DNA from 3 places in the Pseudomonas izuensis genome. Region 3 is predicted to be linked to each of the others. Evidence: predicted binding sites of a transcription regulator. Region 3 holds the regulator's gene; each other region holds the start of a gene.
What was found. The regulator sigma-54, encoded in region 3, starts transcription at its own class of promoters, with help from an activator protein. The targets are predictions, from matches to a motif close to ANTGGCATNNANNTTGCTNT.

Region 1 (6,306 bases), 2.4 Mb from region 3:
CTGGTCTTGCTGTTCTTGCCAATTTGCGAGTTGGCGTTTTTGCTGGCCTGGGTCTTCTCGTTCAGGGTGATGGTGATGATGTCACCGACCCGGAACGCCTTACGGTCGCTGTACAGGTTCTGTTCGAAACCGGCCTGATAGATCGAGCCGTTGTTCGCCGCCGCCGGCAACGGCGTGCGCGGCAACACCGGGGCGTAGTAAGGGTCATTGGGCTTGGGTGTCGCAGGCACGCAACCTGCGAGCGCGGCTATCCCACTCAGTGCCAGAACAGATACATAGCGTTTCATGACCCTACCTCACGGTGTTGCAGGCGGCCTCATGGCCGCCTCATAGACTTGATTACAGATTCTGCGTTACGAACGAGAGCATCTGGTCGGCGGTGGAAATCACCTTGGAGTTCATCTCGTAGGCACGCTGAGTGGTGATCATGTTGACCATCTCCTCAACGGTGCTGACGTTGGAGGTTTCCAGGGTGTTCTGCAGCGTGGTACCGAAACCGGCCAGGCCCGGGGTGCCGACTTGCGGTGCGCCACTGGCGGCGGTTTCCAGGAACAGGTTGTTACCCACCGCTTGCAGGCCGGCCGGGTTGATGAAGTCGGCGGTTTGCAGGTTGCCGATCACCTGGGCAGCAGGGTTGCCGGCCACGGTGATGGACACGGTGCCGTCGCGGCCGACGGTGAAGGTCTGGGCGTCGTTCGGAATGACGATGGCCGGCTCCAGGGCGAAGCCGCTGGCGTTGACGATCTGGCCGTTGGAGTCCAGGTGGAACGTACCGTCACGGGTGTAGGCCGTGGTGCCGTCCGGTTGCAGGATCTGGAAGAAACCACGACCGTCGACGGCCATGTCCAGCGGCTGATCGGTGGTTTGCAGGCTGCCGGCGGTGAAGTTTTTCTGGGTGCCAACGATGCGCACACCGGTACCCAGTTGCAGACCCGACGGCAGTTCGCTGTCCTGGGTCGACTGGGCGCCTGGCTGACGCTTGATCTGGTAGAGCAGGTCCTGGAACTCGGCACGGTCACGTTTGAAACCCGTGGTCGACACGTTGGCCAGGTTGTTGGAAATGGTGGTCAGGTTGGTGTCCTGGGCGGACAGACCGGTTTTGGCAACCCATAGAGCCGGAAGCATTCGATTCTCCTCGTGCGCCTGTTTTACGGCGCGACGTTCTGGTAATTAGCTGATCTGCAAGACCCGAGCCATGGCCTGGTCGTCTTCTTTGGCGGTGTTCATCATCTTGATGTGCAGCTCGAACTGCTTGGACAAAGCCAGTACCGAGGTCATTTCGTCCACGGCATTGACGTTGCTCGACTCAAGGAAACCGGACACCAGCTTGACGTTCGCATCGGCTTGCGCCGGCTTGCCGTCCTTGGTGTGGATCGATCCGTCCAGGCCCTTGGTCATGTTCTTGATGTCCGGGTTGACCAGCTTGATGCGGTCGACTTCCGCCATGACGCGGGGACCTTCGCCCATCGCCCGGATGCTGATGGTGCCGTCCTCGCCCACTTCGATCTGCTGCTCGGGCGGCACGGCGATCGGGCCACCGTTGCCGATCACCGGCATGCCGTTGCCGGCGCGCAGCACACCCAGGGCGTCCACCACCAGGCTGCCGGTGCGCACGTAGCTTTCACCGCCATCAGGGTTCTGCACGGCCAGCCAGCCGTTGCCTTGCACGGCGACATCGAGGTCGCGGCCGGTTTCCACCAGGGCGCCCGGGGAGAAGTCGGTGGCCGGACGTTCAGACATGGCAAACGCACGCGCCGGAAAGCTGTCACCGAACACCGGCATCGAACGCGCCTGCTCCAGATCTTTCTGGAAACCATTGGTGGAGATGTTCGCGAGGTTGTTGGCATGAGCCTTTTGCGCCAGTGCATTCTGGCTGGCGCCGGTCATTGCCACGTAAAGGTACTTGTCCACACTCTTTCCTCTGCCTGCCGGACGTTTGCCGCCCACTGCTGTACTCATCAGCCACAAGCAATTTGCAGACCAATTTGATTTCGGTGATGCGAGACCCCGTAAACAAAGGACTTGAGGGGTTCTGAGGGGATCAGGGGAATTGTGTCGGAGACGAAAAACCGGCGGTGTCATGCCGGTGGGTGGCAAGGCTTGACCTGGGTGATGGCCACTACCGCTATCGCGAGCAGGCTCGCTCCTACAGTTGGATCGCGTATTCCCTGTAGGAGCGAGCCTGCTCGCGATGAGGCCGGCATTAATAAAGTAAGCCCTCGGCTATGACTCGCTCTTGCCAACCTCATACTCGCGCAACTTGTTGGCAATGGTGGTATGGGATACCCCCAACCGCTTGCCCAACTGCCGGCTGCTTGGATGCTCGGAATACAACCGCTCCAGCACTGCTTTCTCGAAGCGCCCGACAATCTCGTCCAGCCCACCCTCCAGGGAAAAATCCCCCAGTGGCTGGCGCACGCCATAGTCCGGCAAGCGAATGTGTTCTGCCTTGACCGTGCCGCCGTCGCACAGGGAAACGGCCTGGAACAGCACGTTCTCCAGTTGCCGCACGTTGCCCGGCCAATGGTAATGACTGAGCCGATCCATGGCCGCCGGGGCCAGTTTGGGCAGCGGACAACCAATCTGTCGGCTGGCCTGATCGAGGAAGTGCTCCACCAGCGGCGGCAAACCGTCGAGGCATTCACGCAGTGGCGGGATGTGCAGCGACAGCACATTCAAGCGGTGATACAGGTCCTGACGAAACTCGCCACGGGCGCACAATTCGGACAGGTCGACCTGGGTCGCACAGATCACCCGCACATCGAGGTAGACCTCTTCATCGCTGCCCACACGACGGAAGCAGCCGTCCTGCAAAAAGCGCAGCAGTTTCACCTGCAACCGAGGACTCATTTCGCCGACGCCATCGAGAAACAGCGTACCGCCCGCCGTCAGTTCCAACAGCCCAAGCTTGCCTTCGGCCCGCGCGCCCTCGAAGGCACCGGGGCCGTAGCCGAACAATTCAGTCTCGGCCATCGACTCCGGCAGACCCGCACAGTTGAGCGCCATCAACGGCGATTGCCCACGGGGGCTGGCCAGATGGCAAGCCCGCGCCAGCAACTCTTTGCCGGTGCCGGTTTCGCCTTCTATCAAAAGCGGCGCATCCAGTGGCGCCATGCGTCGTGCTTCACGCACTACAGCAGCCATCACTTTCGAGCTTTGAAAGATGCTGTCGAAGCCGCGCAGCTCCTGTTTGCGCACGTTGTAGATGCGCTCGCCCACCCGGTCGGCGCGGTGCAGCGTCAACACCGCACCGGCCATGGCTTCACTGTCGTCATGCTCCGATTGCAATGGCGCGATGTCGGCCAGAAACACATCACCCTTGACCTTGACCCGCAGCCCGTTGATCCGCGACTTGTTGGCACGCACCAGTTCCGGCAAATCGAAATCTTCGGCATAGCGGGACAACGGAATCCCTGGCACTTCATCGACACGTACGCCGAGCAACTGCGCCGCTGCGCGATTCGCCGCGACGATGGAGCCACCCATATCAATCGACAGCACCGGGAACTCCAGGGCGCCAAGCAAGGCGTTGAGCTCCATGTGCCGACGCTCGCTGGGCATCAACCCTACGCGCTTGACACCGAAGACCCCGGCAATCGCCTCGAACTTCGGGCGCAACGCCTGGAACTGGATGTTGATCAGGTTGGGACAGTGCAGGTAGATCGCATTGCCGTGCTCGCCCCCCACCTCGCCGCGGGCGACGTTGATGCCGTACTCCACCAACAGATTGAGAATGTCGCGCAGGATGCCGATGCGGTTCTGGCAGTGGACTTTGATACGCATATAAAGGCCCGAAAAAACGGTGAGTTTGGTGTGCAACCATGTAGGAGCGAGCCTGCTCGCGATGGACGTTAACGAAAACGCGCTCTTCCTGAATAAACGCGGTTCCCTCGACTCCATCGCGAGCAGGCTCGCTCCTTCAGTGATTATTTTCTGCTGAGGCGCTCAGATAGTCGTCAAGATTATGTGACAGTTGAACGGCTTTTCCCACCTGCCAATCTCAACATCTGCGCGACAACCGGCGATACGTAACGAAAACTTTACGATTAATAAGGCGTTTTCCTGCGCAAGAGGCGGAACACCGGCTGCAAAGCGGCGAACAATGGATTATTCCTAGGTCCATAGCAGTACATAACAAGAACGAATCCCCCTAGCAGGAGAGCAGCATGAAGCAGACGCAATACGTGGCTCGCGAGCCCGATGCGCATGGTTTTATCGACTACACCGCCGAAGAACACGCGGTGTGGAACACGCTGATCACCCGCCAACTGAAGGTGATCGAAGGGCGTGCGTGCCAGGAATACCTGGACGGTATCGAAAAACTCGGTCTGCCCCACGACCGCATTCCGCAACTGGGCGAGATCAACAAGGTTCTCGGTGAAACCACCGGCTGGCAGGTTGCGCGCGTTCCCGCGCTGATCCCTTTCCAGACCTTTTTTGAATTGCTCGCCAGCAAGCAGTTTCCAGTGGCGACCTTTATTCGCACCCGCGAAGAGCTGGACTACTTGCAGGAGCCGGACATTTTCCATGAGATCTTCGGCCACTGCCCGCTGCTGACCAATCCATGGTTCGCTGAATTCACCCACACCTACGGCAAACTTGGCCTGCAGGCTTCCAAGGAAGAACGCGTGTACCTGGCGCGCCTGTACTGGATGACCATCGAATTCGGCCTGCTCGATACCCCGCAAGGCCAGCGCATCTACGGTGGCGGCATCCTGTCTTCGCCGAAAGAAACCGTGTACTGCCTGTCGGACGAACCTGAGCATCAGGCGTTCGATCCACTGGAATGCATGCGCACGCCGTACCGCATCGACATCCTGCAGCCCCTGTACTTTGTCTTGCCGAATCTCAAGCGCCTGTTCGACCTGGCCCACGAAGACATCATGGGCATGGTCAAGCAAGCCATGCAGATGGGTTTGCACGCACCGAAGTTTCCGCCAAAACCAAAAGCCGCCTGAACCGCTGCTTTTACGATCAAGTGAGTCTGTCAGTAATTTGCGCTTTGCTTTAGCGTGAGCACACTGGCGACCGATTTCCATTTTTTCGATTTCAGGAATTCATCATGTCCACATTGAACCAAGCCCACTGCGAAGCCTGCCGCGCCGATGCCCCACAAGTCAGCGACGAAGAACTGCCGATCCTGATCAAGCAGATCCCGGACTGGAACATCGAAGTACGCGACAGCATCATGCAACTGGAAAAAGTCTTCCTGTTCAAAAACTTCAAACACGCACTGGCGTTCACCAACGCTGTCGGCGAAATCTCCGAAGCCGAAGGTCACCACCCTGGCCTGCTGACCGAGTGGGGCAAAGTCACCGTGACCTGGTGGAGCCACTCGATCAAGGGCCTGCACCGCAACGACTTCATCATGGCTGCACGCACTGACGAAGTGGCCAAGACAGCAGAAGGACGCAAGTAATGCACTTCGACGCCATCGGCCGGGTGCCCGGCGATCCGATCCTCGGCCTGATGGAGGCCTATGCGCAGGATCCGAACCCGCGCAAGTTCGACCTTGGCGTCGGTGTCTACAAGGATGCCCAGGGCCTGACGCCGATTCTTGAGTCGGTGAAGCTGGCCGAGGCGCGGCTGGTGGATGGCCAAAGCACCAAGACCTACATTGGCGGCCATGGCGAACCCGCGTTCGGCAAGGTCATCAATGAATTGGTGCTCGGCGCTGACTCAACGCTGATCCGCGACAAACGTGCCGGCGCCACCCAGACGCCGGGCGGCACCGGTGCGTTGCGCCTGAGCGCCGACTTCATCGCCCAGTGCCTGCCCGGCCGCGGCGTGTGGTTGAGCAATCCGACCTGGCCGATCCACGAAACCATTTTCGCCACGGCAGGGGTCAAGGTCAGTCACTACCCGTACGTCGGCAGCGACAACCGTCTCGACGTCGAGGCGATGCTGGCAGTGCTCGACCAGGCGCCCAAGGGCGATGTGGTGCTGCTGCACGCCTGCTGCCATAACCCGACGGGGTTCGATCTGTCCCATGACGATTGGCGTCGGGTGCTGGACGTCGTGCGTCGGCGCGAACTGTTGCCGCTGATCGACTTCGCCTACCAGGGCTTTGGCGATGGGCTGGAGCAGGACGCCTGGTCGACCCGGCTGTTTGCCGCCGAGTTGCCGGAAGTGTTGATCACCAGTTCCTGCTCGAAGAACTTCGGCCTGTACCGCGACCGCACCGGTGCCTTGATTGTCTGTGCGAAAACCGCGGACAAACTGGTGGACATTCGCAGTCAGCTGGCCAACATCGCCCGCAACCTGTGGTCGACGCCGCCGGACCATGGCGCTGCCGTGGTGGCGACC
Region 2 (6,306 bases), 3.3 Mb from region 3:
ATGGCGGTTTCGGTGTTCGTCGTCATGGTGCGCACCTCCCATCAGTGAACGGCCTCGTTGAGCGAGGCCATCAGACCCTCATTGCATTTTGCTGTGATCCATCTTGCTGTGATCCATGCTGCCGTGGTCCATCGCGCCGAGCGAACGGGCTTCGGCCTCGACCTTGATCGTCTCTTTCTCACCCTTGGCGTTTTCCACGGTCAGGGTCAGGGGCACTTTGCTGCCTTCTGCTACCTGGGCCGTCAGGTCCATCAACATGACGTGGTAGCCGTTGGGGCCCAGGCTCACCGGCTTGCCGGCCGGCAACGCCACGGATTCGACCTGACCCATGCGCATCACATCGTCTTTCATGCTCATTTCGTGGATCTGTGCAGTCTTGGCGACGGGCGACTGCACGCTGAGCAGCTTGCTGTCCGTATCGGCCTGCAGGGTCATGAAGGCGCCGGTCGAATGCTGACCGGCCACCGTGGCGCGGACCCAGGCGTCACTGACCTGGGTTTGCGCGCACGCCTGCCAGGCCAGGCCGATCAGGGAAAGGCCCAGCGCCAGCTGTTTGATACGGTTCGGGAACAACGAAGTCATCAGCAGACCTCCATGACGGTGAGCAGGTCTTCTGCGCACTCTTGAGCGGTAAGGGACGCGGACAGGCCCAGGCGCAGATTGCCTCGGGAGTCGAATACGTAGCTGGTCGCGGTATGGGACAGGGTGTAGGTGTCGCCGCTCGGCACTTTCTCGAAGAATACGCCGAACTCTTTGGCAACGGCGGCGGTTTCTTCCAGTGTGCCGGACAGTGCTTCGAAGCTGGGATCGAAGGCCTTGACGTATTTGTCGAGCATTTGCGGGGTGTCGCGCTCGGGGTCCAGGGTGATGAAGATCACCTGCAGGCGGTCGCCATCGCGGCCCATCAGCTTCTTCGCCTGGGCAGCACGGGCCAGGGTCGTCGGGCAGACGGCCGGGCATTGGGTGAACCCGAAGAAAATCATCGGCATCAGGCCCCGGTAGCTACCGAGCATCCGGGTTTCGCCGTCGGCGTCCTTGAGCTTGAAGTTACGCCCCATGATCTTGTCGCTCAGGTCCTTGCCGTACTTGAACGACAGCTTGCTGCTGCCATCGCAACCGGCGAGCAGGCCAAGGCTCAGCAGGCTCATGCCCTGCAGGACCGTGCGACGGGAATACAACGTACTCATGGAAATAAAGCTTCCTGTGTAGCGACAGAAAAAACACAGTGCCTGACGCATCAGGCGGAAAAAAGCGCAGGGATGTTAACAAACTGTTGCCCAATCGCGCTTAATCGGTCGCCCGAAGGTCCTGCGCCAAAAGGTCGCGGGGGCTTGTCTACACGAAAATACAAAGGAACCGCGCGCTGACACATTGCAGATACATTCGTGGGGTTCCATGGTGGCGTCCAATACCCATTGAGAGCATTGCCATGTTCCGTCAATTGCAACAGGCCGCCAGTTTCTTCCGCCAGAGCGCACGGTTAATGGTGGGCGTTCCCGATTACGACAACTACGTCGCGCAAATGGCGCTCAAATCTCCGGGTGAGCCGGTGATGAGTTACGAGGCGTTTTTCCGTGAGCGCCAGGAAGCGCGGTTTGGCCGGGGCAAGTGCAATACGCGGTGCTGCTGAAAGGTTGATGTTGTCCATGGATGTATAAAACACCAATAAAACTGTGGCGAGGGAGCAAGCTCCCTCGCCACAGGTTTTTTGGGGGACCTGAATTTACGTGCACTTTTATAAAGCGCAAAGACCGATAACGTGCACCAGCGCGCAGCGATTTGTTCGTCCACCTGCGTGCCATTCATACCCTGCCAATCGCATCAAACCCGCCTGAATCAACGTCTTCCCAGCCCTGATCCATACACTGGCACAAACCCTGCAAAGACCCCCTCAAGTCCATCTAACTAGGCGGACAGCCCGCTCGGTCAACGACGATCGATCAACCGCACAGGTCGTGGGCAATATCGGTGGACCGGGCATGGCCGTCTGGTTTCAACACCGCAAGAGAACAGGCAAAGACGCCTGGAACCGCAAGGTTTCAGGCGTTTTTTTTTGCTTTTTGAACGAGCAGGGTCATTTATGAATTGCACTGTAGCCACGTTGAACAAGCTGCAAACGCTGGTTGTGATCGGCAATGGCATGGTCGGCCATCATTGTGTCGAGCAGTTGATCGAGCGCGGCGCCCTCGGGCGCTATCGTCTGCACGTTTTCAGCGAAGAGCCGATGCGCGCCTACGACCGTGTGCATCTGTCCGAATACTTCACCGGTCGCGATGCCGAATCGCTGGCGCTGAGTGACGCCTCGTTGTACCAGACGCCCGGCGTCACGCTGCACCTGGGTATGCCGGTGCTGGAAATCGACCGCGCACGACGCGAAGTCATCACCGCCCAGGGTTGCGTGGCCTACGACAAACTGATCATGGCCACCGGTTCTTATCCGTTCGTGCCAGCGATTGAAGGTGCCGAAGGCGATTCGCGACTGGTCTACCGCACCCTTGAAGACCTCGATGCCATCCGTGCCGCGGCGGCCAATGCCCGGCGCGGTGTAGTGGTCGGTGGTGGCCTGCTCGGCCTGGAAGCCGCCAACGCCCTGAAAAGCCTGGGCCTTGAAGCCCACGTGGTGGAATTCGCGCCGCGCCTGATGCCGGTGCAATTGGATGATCTTGGCGGTCTGGCGCTCAAGGCACAGATCGAACGGCTGGGCGTCGGCGTGCACCTGTCCCGCGCCACGCAATCGATCAGTGCGGGGGAGCAGTACCGCTATCGGATGAATTTTGCCAACGACGAGTTCCTCGAAACCGACCTGGTAGTGTTCTCCGCCGGTATTCGCGCCCAGGATGCGCTGGCCCGCCAATGTGCTTTGGAGATCGGCCCGCGCGGTGGTGTGGTGATCGACGACACCTGCCTGAGTTGCGACCCGAACATCTACGCCATCGGTGAATGCGCTTCATGGAACGGCAGTCTGTTCGGCCTGGTTGCCCCCGGCTACCAGATGGCCCGCAGCGTCGCCGCGCGCCTGTGTGACGACGCTGCCGAGCCGTTCCGCGGCGCCGACATGTCGACCAAGCTCAAGTTGCTGGGTGTCGATGTCGGCTCCATCGGCGATGCCCATGCCCACACCCCGGGCGCCCGCAGCTATCAGTTCATCGACGAGACCACGGCCAGCTATCGGCGCCTGGTGGTGGATGCCAGTGGCAAGCAGGTGCTCGGTGCGGTGCTGATCGGCGACAACAGCTATTACGACACCCTGCTGCAATACATGCAGAACGCGATTGCCTTGCCGTCCGAACCGGCCGGCCTGATCCTGCCGTCGTCCGAAGGTGCGCCGACCCTGGGCCCAGGCGCCTTGCCGGAATCGGCCACGGTCTGTTCGTGCCACAACGTCACCAAGGGCGCCATCTGCTCGGCCATCGATGGCGGTTGCACCGACCTCGGCCTGCTCAAGTCGCAGACCAAGGCCTGCACCGGTTGTGGCGGTTGCGCCGGGCTGCTCAAGCAAGTCTTCGAGCATGAGTTGATTGCCCGTGGCGTCAGCGTCGACAAGAGCCTGTGCGAGCATTTCGCCTACACCCGTCAGGAACTGTATGCGCTGGTGCGGGTAGAAGGGGTGATCACCTTCGAAGAGCTGCTGGCCAAGCACGGTCGCGGGCACACCGGTTGCGATGTCTGCAAGCCGGCGGTGGGCTCGATCCTGGCGTCGTGCTGGAACCAGCCGATCATGGACCCGTCGCTGGTGCCGTTGCAGGACACCAACGACACCTTCATGGCCAACATGCAGAAAAACGGCACTTACTCGGTGGTGCCGCGCATTCCCGGTGGCGAAATCACCGCCGACAAGCTGATCGCCATCGGCGTGGTGGCGAAGAAATACGACCTCTACACCAAAATCACCGGCGGCCAGCGCATCGATTTGTTCGGCGCACAGTTGCATCAATTGCCGGACATCTGGGGCGAATTGATCGAAGCCGGCTTTGAAACCGGGCACGCCTACGGCAAATCGACCCGCACGGTGAAATCCTGCGTCGGCAGCACCTGGTGCCGGTACGGCGTGCAGGACAGCGTGCAAATGGCCCTGACGATCGAAGACCGTTACAAGGGCCTGCGTTCGCCGCACAAGCTCAAGTTCGCGGTGTCCGGTTGCACCCGTGAGTGCGCCGAAGCACAGAGCAAGGATGTGGGGGTGATCGCCACCGAGAAGGGCTGGAACCTCTACATCGCCGGCAACGGTGGCATGCGTCCGCGTCACGCCGAACTGTTCGCCACCGATCTGGATGATGCGACGCTGATCCGCTACATCGACCGCTTCCTGATGTTCTACATCCGCACCGCGGACAAGCTGCAGCGCACCTCGGTATGGCGCGAAAGCCTGGAGGGCGGCCTGGACTACCTCAAGGACGTGATCATCCACGACAGCCTGGGCCTGGGTGCTGAACTGGAGTCGCAGATGCAACTGGTGGTCAATCGTTATGAATGCGAGTGGGCCAACGCCCTCAAAGACCCGGAAAAACTCAAGCGCTTCCGTACCTTCGTCAACGACAAACGCCCGGACCCGGACATCCACTTTGTCCACGAACGCGGCCAACGGCGCCCGATCATGGCCGCCGAACTCAACCTGATCCCTGTCACCGAGGAGAACGTCTGATGAATCAGTCCAATACCCAACGCGTTGAAACCGGTTTGTCTGCCACCTGGCAATCGGTGTGCAGCCAGCAGGATCTGGTGAACGACTCTGGCGTGGTGGTGTGGCTGGACGGTGCGCAGGTGGCGCTGTTCTACCTGCCGGGCATCGAGGGCAAAAACCTCTACGCCATCGACAACCACGACCCGCAATCGGGGGCCAATGTCATCGGTCGCGGCCTGGTCGGCAGCATCAAGGGCGACCTGGTGGTGGCTTCGCCCATCTACAAGCAGCACTTTCGCCTAGAGGACGGCAGTTGCCTGGAGTACCCGCAACAGCGTTTGCGGGTGTGGCCGGTGCGGTTGAACGGGGGGAGGGTGGAAGTCGCAGTGGTGTGATTCCCCCCCCTGTGGGAGCGAGCCTGCTCGCGAAAGCAGTGTGTCAGTTGACAAAAATATTGACTGACACGGCTTCTTCGCGAGCAGGCTCGCTCCCACAGGAGAGCCCGTTCAACGCTATCTGACAGTTAAACCAATATCAGAATTTGAATGCTTGTCGTCCTACCAGTAACCATTTCCCGTGTTGCTTCTGCCAGATCTGCAAGTTCTCGATTTCGGTGGGAACCACTTCGGTACCCTTGAGGGCCTGGGCCGAAAAGTGATGGCGGACCAGTGCGACATCACCGGAGACCGTGATGGTCTGGTTCTGCATCTCGAGGGTTTTGAACGCGCTTTTGCCGGTTTCGATGTCGGCGATGAAGGCTTGCTTGTCCTGGATCTTGCCGCTGGAATGCCCGTAGGTCAGGTTCTCGGCGGTCAATGCCTGAAGTTGCGCAATGTTCTTGTGCAGCATGGCGTCGGTCAGATGGTCGACGGCTTGCGCGACATCCTTGTCACTCGACGAGGACGCGGCTGCGACATAGCCGCTGAACAGGCAGAGAAAGCCGATCAGCACTTTGACTTTTTTCATGGGAGTTTCCTTGTTGTTGTAGGTTGTCGTACAACCTAGCAGATTTCCCCTGAAATGGAAGATGGCGGGCAGGGGATTGATGGAAGACGACACCTACCGCATGTCGTAAAAACCGTAAAACCCGGTTGCAGGCTTTCAGTAACCGCCGTGACCCGCCGATAACGTCTTCAGCAATGGGCTTTCTTTAGGATGATGAAGCCACCCAAACGATAGACGTGCGAAAAGAGGAACCACAGAGTGTCCATAAAACTGCGTTTACTGTTACTGATCGGCACCGGCGTGCTCACCGCATTGATCATGGGCATGGTCAGTTACCTGGGAAATAGCCAGATGGCGGGAGCAGTGCAGGCCAACGACGTTGGCATGACCGCACTGCGCAATCATCTTGAGGCCGACATGATGCACGATGCGCTGCGCGCCGATGTGCTGTCGGCGATGCTGGTGGGCTTGGGCAAAAGCACCAGCAGCAAGGCCGAGGTGCGCAGCTCCATCGAGGAGCACACCGCGCACTTTCGTGAAGTGCTCGGCGAAAACCTCAAATTGCCGGTCAACGACACCCTGAAAACCGCGCTGAACCAGATCAAGCCCAGTCTCGATACCTACATCAGTGCCACCGAGCGCATTGTTGGCCTGGCCCTGGAAAACCCCGAGGCCGCGCAAAAGGAATTGAGCACCTTCAACAGCGCGTTCAGCCAATTGGAAAACCAGATGGCGGCCCT
Region 3 (6,306 bases):
CACTGCAAACGCCAGGCACCCAAGGTCATTGCCGGGCCATGTGCAGCAACATGACCAGCCAAAAGCATTACCTGGTGTGATTCGGTAGCAGGGAATGACAATGCGCGACGAACTTGCGTGAGGGTTTTGATCATAACCGTTATAATCGCCGCCTTTTCATCAGGCTAAATGATTTCTGACATGAGCCAATCCAGCGACCTGATTCAATCCGCCCAACGCACCATCCGCCTCGAGGTGGAAGCCGTACAAGGCTTGCTGCCGCATATCGACGCAGATTTCGTACGCGCCTGCGAGATGATTCTGGCCAGCAAAGGCCGCGTAGTCGTGGTCGGCATGGGCAAGTCGGGGCATATCGGCAACAAGATCGCCGCCACCCTGGCCAGCACCGGCACCCCGGCATTTTTCGTCCACCCGGCTGAAGCCAGTCATGGTGACATGGGCATGATCACCCGCGACGACATCATCCTGGCGCTGTCGAACTCCGGTTCCACCCATGAAATCGTGACCCTGCTGCCGCTGATCAAGCGCCTGGGCATCCAACTGATCAGCATGACCGGCAATCCCGACTCGCCGCTGGCCAAGGCCTCCGAGGTCAACCTCAATGTTATCGTCGAGCATGAAGCCTGCCCGCTGAACCTGGCGCCCACCTCTTCGACAACCGCCGCGCTGGTCATGGGCGATGCCCTGGCCGTCGCCTTGCTGGAAGCCCGCGGATTCACCGCCGAAGACTTCGCCTTTTCCCATCCTGGTGGTGCACTGGGCCGACGTCTGTTGCTGAAAGTGGAAAACGTCATGCACGCCGGGCAAGAGCTGCCGCAGGTTCAGCGCGGCACCCTGCTCAAGGACGCCCTGATGGAAATGACCCGCAAGGGCCTGGGCATGACCGTAATCCTTGAAGCCGACGGCAAGCTGGCCGGGATATTCACCGACGGCGATCTGCGCCGCACCCTGGACCGCACCATCGACATACACAGCGTCACCATCGATCAAGTCATGACCGCCCACGGCAAGACTGCCCGCGCCGAGATGCTCGCCGCCGAGGCCCTGAAAATCATGGAAGACCATAAAATCAACGCACTGGTGGTGGTCGACGGTGAAGACCGCCCGGTCGGCGCCTTGAACATGCACGACTTGTTGCGTGCAGGGGTAATGTAATGAGCACGGACCTGCTGCAACGCGGCCAACAGATCAAGCTGGCAGTTTTCGACGTCGACGGCGTTCTCACCGACGGGCGCTTGTACTTCCTCGAAGACGGCAGCGAATTCAAGACGTTCAACACCCTCGACGGCCAGGGCATCAAGATGCTGATGGCCGCCGGCGTACAGACCGCCATCATCAGCGGCCGCAAGACTCCAGTGGTCGAGCGACGGGCGAAGAACCTCGGCATTCCGCATCTGTATCAGGGTCGCGAAGACAAACTGGTAGTGCTCGACGAGCTTCTTGGCCAACTCAACCTAAGCTATGAACAGGTCGCGTACCTGGGTGACGACTTGCCTGACTTGCCGGTGATTCGCCGCGTGGGACTGGGCATGGCAGTGGCCAACGCCGCCAGTTTCGTGCGCGAACACGCTCATGGCATTACCCAGGCCCGTGGTGGCGAAGGTGCCGCCCGCGAATTCTGCGAATTGATCCTGCGCGCCCAGGGCCGCCTCGATGCGGCCAACGCCGCGTACCTGTGAGCCAGACATGCTGAGCAAAAAGATTCGCAACATCCTGATCTTCGGTTGCATCGCGGCGATTTTCGCTGCGGTCGGCTACTGGAACATCAGCCCGGAACGCTTCCTCGACAAGCCGGTTACGCAAGTCGACGAAAGCGCGATCGACTATTACGCCACCAACGCCCATAGCGTGCAGTTCCTGCCGGACGGGAAATTGCAATACGACATGACTTCGGACAAGGTCGAACACCTCAAAGCCACCGAAGTGACATTGCTGACCAACCCCGACCTGAACATATTCCGTGGCACCGAATTTCCATGGCACGTCCAGAGCGAGAAGGGTGAAGTCAATCCCGACGGCACACAGGTTGAACTGATCGACTCGGTACGCATCACGCGCTTCGACGAGAAAAACCGCAAAACCCTGATCACCACCACTCGCATGACGGTGTTCCCGCAGCAGCAATATGCGCAGACCGAGCAACCCGTTAGAATCGACGGCGCCGGCGGTGTATCGACAGGCATTGGAATGAAAGCGTATTTGAAAGAAAGCAGGATACACCTGCTCTCGAACGTAAGAGGACAGTATGAGGCTCGTTAAAACCCTCCCTATTTTGCTCAGTCTGGGCGCAGCACTGGGAAGCGTGAGCGCCTGGGCCCTGCCGAACGATCAAGAGCAGCCTATCCGCATCCAGGCCGACGATGCCCAGCTGGACGACAAGAATGGCATTGCCACCTATAAAGGTGACGTGATCATCACCCAGGGCTCGATGAAGGTTACCGGCAACACCGTGACCGTCACCCGCACTCCTGCCGGCGATATCGACGTGATGACTTCAGTGGGCAACCTGGCTTACTTCGAGCAATTGCAAACCCAAGGCGACACCAAACCCGTCCAGGGTTGGGGAGTGACGATCCAGTACCACGCCACGCAGAACCGCGTTGTGCTGATCGATCGCGCCAAAGTCATCGACAAGGACAACAACACCACCCAAGGCGAGAAAATCGTCTACGACACGGTCAAGAAGCTGGCCAGTGCCGGTCGCGCCACCGGCAGTAAAGTCACCGAGGCGCGTCCGCGCATCGACATGGTGATCCAGCCGAAAAAGAAAACCGACGAGCAAAAGGCCCAGTAATGGCAACTCTGAAAGCTCAGCATCTGGCCAAGAGCTACAAGAGCCGCCAGGTCGTGCGTGACGTCAGCCTGTCCATCGACAGCGGTCAGATCGTTGGCCTGCTTGGCCCCAACGGTGCCGGCAAGACCACCTGTTTCTACATGATCGTTGGCCTGGTCCAGGCCGATCAGGGCCGCGTCCTGATCGACGACCTGGACGTCAGCCACCAGCCCATGCACGGCCGCGCGAAGGCCGGTATCGGCTATCTTCCGCAAGAAGCGTCGATCTTCCGCAAACTCTCGGTGGCCGACAACATCATGGCCATCCTCGAGACCCGCAAGGAACTCGACAAGGCCGGCCGTCGCAAAGAGCTGGAAAGCCTGCTGCAGGAATTCCACATCAGCCACATTCGCGACAACCTTGGCATGAGCCTGTCCGGTGGCGAGCGTCGCCGCGTGGAAATTGCCCGTGCACTGGCCACCAATCCAAAATTCATCCTGCTCGACGAACCCTTCGCCGGCGTGGACCCGATTTCGGTGGGCGATATCAAACAGATCATCCACCATCTGAAGGCCAAGGGCATTGGCGTCCTGATCACTGACCATAACGTCCGTGAAACCCTGGATATCTGCGAAACCGCCTACATCGTCAACGATGGCCAATTGATCGCCGAAGGTGACGCTCATACCATCCTGGCCAACGACCTGGTCAAGGAAGTGTACCTGGGGCATGAGTTCCGCCTGTAAGCACTGAGGCGCCTGGCTAGTCGACCGAGCGCTTGTCTCGATAAAAAATCAACACTTTTTTATTGTTACAGCGCTCTAGGCAAACACCGCAACTTCGGGCATATAATTTGCTTATGTTTGGCGCTCCGGCGCCCTGTAGTGGATGGCGCATGTGCGCCGGCGAATAAGGTGTTAAGCCCCTGCCATGAAACCATCGCTAGTCTTGAGAATGGGCCAGCAGCTGACGATGACACCGCAGCTGCAACAGGCCATCCGTCTGCTCCAATTGTCGACCCTGGACCTGCAACAGGAAATCCAGGAGGCCCTGGAGTCCAATCCGATGCTCGAACGCCAGGAAGAAGGCGACGACTTCGATAACACTGACCCCTTGGCCGACAACGTCGAACAGAAGCCCAACACCGAGACTCAGGAACCCTCCTACCAGGAAAGCGCGCCAACCGTTGATAACCTCGACGAAGGCGACTGGAACGAGCGCATCCCCAACGAACTTCCTGTCGACACGGCATGGGAAGACGTTTACCAGACCAGCGCCAGCAGCCTGCCGAGCAACGATGACGATGAGTGGGATTTCACCACCCGCACATCCGCCGGTGAAAGCCTGCAAAGCCACTTGCTCTGGCAATTGAACCTGGCGCCGATGTCCGACACCGACCGCCTGATCGCCGTAACCCTGATCGACTGCATCAACAATCAGGGCTATCTGGACGAAACACTCGAGGAAATACTCGAGGCCTTCGATCCGGAATTGGACATCGAACTGGACGAAATCGAAGCCGTCCTGCACCGCATCCAGCAATTCGAACCAGCCGGCATCGGCGCCCGGAACCTGGGTGAATGCCTGTTGCTGCAATTGCGCCAGTTGCCGGTCAAGACTCCATGGCTGAACGAGGCCAAGCGCCTGGTGACCGATTTTATCGATCTGCTCGGCAGCCGCGATTACAGTCAGTTGATGCGCCGCATGAAGCTCAAGGAAGATGAGCTGCGCCAGGTCATCGAACTGGTTCAGAGCCTCAATCCGCGTCCCGGCTCCCAGATCGAATCTACCGAAGCCGAATACGTCGTCCCTGACGTGATCGTGCGCAAGGACAATGAGCGCTGGCTTGTGGAACTGAACCAGGAGTCCGTGCCACGGCTGCGGGTCAACGCCCAGTACGCCGGCTTCGTGCGCCGCGCCGACACCAGCGCTGATAACACCTTCATGCGCAATCAGTTGCAGGAGGCCCGCTGGTTCATCAAGAGCCTGCAAAGCCGCAACGAAACCCTGATGAAAGTGGCCACCCAGATCGTCGAGCATCAGCGCGGCTTCCTGGAATATGGCGACGAAGCCATGAAACCACTGGTCCTGCATGACATCGCTGAAGCGGTCGGCATGCACGAGTCAACGATCTCTCGAGTGACCACACAGAAATTCATGCATACCCCCCGGGGCATCTATGAACTGAAATACTTTTTCTCCAGTCACGTCAGCACCTCTGAAGGCGGCGAATGCTCGTCCACGGCGATCCGCGCGATCATCAAAAAACTGGTTGCCGCGGAAAATCAGAAAAAGCCGTTGAGTGACAGCAAGATCGCTGGTTTACTGGAGGCACAAGGCATTCAGGTGGCTCGCCGCACCGTCGCCAAGTACCGCGAATCCCTCGGGATCGCGCCTTCGAGCGAACGCAAGCGGTTGATGTAGAGCCACGCCACAGCGTTCCAGTGGTAGATCATCTGATCTACCGCTTAATGCACTGGCAACGAAGGAGAAGCTGTATGCAAGTCAACATCAGTGGACACCAACTGGAAGTGACCGAACCTCTTCGCACCTACATCGGCGAAAAACTCGAACGATTGGAGCGACATTTCGACAAGATCACCAACGTGCAGGTCACGATGACGGTCGAAAAGCTGAAGCAGAAAATCGAAGCCACGTTGCATATTCCCGGCAATGAAGTGGTCGCCAACGCGGAACATACCGATATGTACGCGGCGATCGACGCACTGACCGACAAGCTGGATAAACAACTCAAAAAGCATAAGGAAAAGACCCAGAGCCTCCTCCAGGGCGCTACCGGTCGTTAACACTCCCAACCCATGATCCGACTTGAAAGCATCCTGACCCCCGGCCGTTCCCTGGTGAACGTGCCGGGCGGCAGTAAAAAGAAAGCCCTCGAGCAAATTGCCAATCTGATCGCCCGCGAAGTGCCGGGACTGGAGATGCAAGATGTCTTCGAGGCTTTGATTGCCCGTGAAAAACTCGGTTCGACCGGTTTTGGCAACGGCATCGCCATCCCTCATTGTCGCCTGAAGGGTTGTATCTCGCCCATCAGCGCCTTGATGCACCTTGACGCCCCTATCGATTTCGACGCCATCGATGGCGCACCGGTTGACCTGCTGTTCGTCCTGTTGGTCCCGCAAGCCGCTACCGATGCGCACCTGGAGCTGTTGCGCCAGATCGCCAGCATGCTCGACCGCAAGGACGTGCGCGACAAACTGCGTAGCGCCCCGAGCAATGAAGCCTTGTATCAGGTTGTCCTGGACGAGCAAAACGGGCACTAATCATGCGCTTGATCATCGTCAGCGGCCGTTCCGGCTCAGGTAAAAGTACCGCCCTCGATGTGCTTGAGGACAACGGCTACTACTGCATCGACAACCTGCCTGCCGGCTTGTTGCCGGAGTTGGCCGAACGCGCGTTGATTCACACTGAACTGTCACAGCCGCTGGTTGCCGTATCCATCGATGCACGCAACCTGCCAAGCCACTTGTCGCGGTTCCCAGAGCTGCTGGAAGAAGTCCGCAGCCGTCACA

Region 1: LAB08_RS23175 (flagellar basal body rod protein FlgF) is a predicted target of sigma-54. The motif match lies at 1,966-1,985, and genes of this name have one in related genera.
Region 2: nirB (nitrite reductase large subunit NirB) is a predicted target of sigma-54. The motif match lies at 1,865-1,884, and genes of this name have one in related genera.

The regions. Positions count from the first base shown of each region.
Region 1 is NZ_AP017423.2:5,220,539-5,226,844, forward strand. It holds gene flgH (flagellar basal body L-ring protein FlgH) at 1-287, opposite strand, end outside; gene flgG (flagellar basal-body rod protein FlgG) at 340-1,125, opposite strand; gene LAB08_RS23175 (flagellar basal body rod protein FlgF) at 1,171-1,911, opposite strand; gene LAB08_RS23180 (sigma-54-dependent transcriptional regulator) at 2,224-3,783, opposite strand; gene phhA (phenylalanine 4-monooxygenase) at 4,167-4,958, shown strand; gene LAB08_RS23190 (4a-hydroxytetrahydrobiopterin dehydratase) at 5,063-5,419, shown strand; gene LAB08_RS23195 (amino acid aminotransferase) at 5,419-6,306, shown strand, end outside.
Region 2 is NZ_AP017423.2:4,221,610-4,227,915, reverse strand. It holds gene msrA (peptide-methionine (S)-S-oxide reductase MsrA) at 1-26, opposite strand, end outside; gene LAB08_RS18470 (copper chaperone PCu(A)C) at 79-582, opposite strand; gene LAB08_RS18465 (SCO family protein) at 582-1,187, opposite strand; gene LAB08_RS18460 (YbdD/YjiX family protein) at 1,430-1,630, shown strand; gene nirB (nitrite reductase large subunit NirB) at 2,081-4,642, shown strand; gene nirD (nitrite reductase small subunit NirD) at 4,642-5,016, shown strand; gene LAB08_RS18445 (nuclear transport factor 2 family protein) at 5,156-5,587, opposite strand; partial or broken gene LAB08_RS30800 (MCP four helix bundle domain-containing protein) at 5,825-6,306, shown strand, end outside.
Region 3 is NZ_AP017423.2:892,611-898,916, reverse strand. It holds gene LAB08_RS03935 (KpsF/GutQ family sugar-phosphate isomerase) at 181-1,155, shown strand; gene LAB08_RS03930 (KdsC family phosphatase) at 1,155-1,679, shown strand; gene lptC (LPS export ABC transporter periplasmic protein LptC) at 1,687-2,259, shown strand; gene lptA (lipopolysaccharide transport periplasmic protein LptA) at 2,246-2,794, shown strand; gene lptB (LPS export ABC transporter ATP-binding protein) at 2,794-3,519, shown strand; gene LAB08_RS03910 (RNA polymerase factor sigma-54) at 3,704-5,197, shown strand; gene hpf (ribosome hibernation-promoting factor, HPF/YfiA family) at 5,272-5,580, shown strand; gene ptsN (PTS IIA-like nitrogen regulatory protein PtsN) at 5,593-6,057, shown strand; gene rapZ (RNase adapter RapZ) at 6,060-6,306, shown strand, end outside.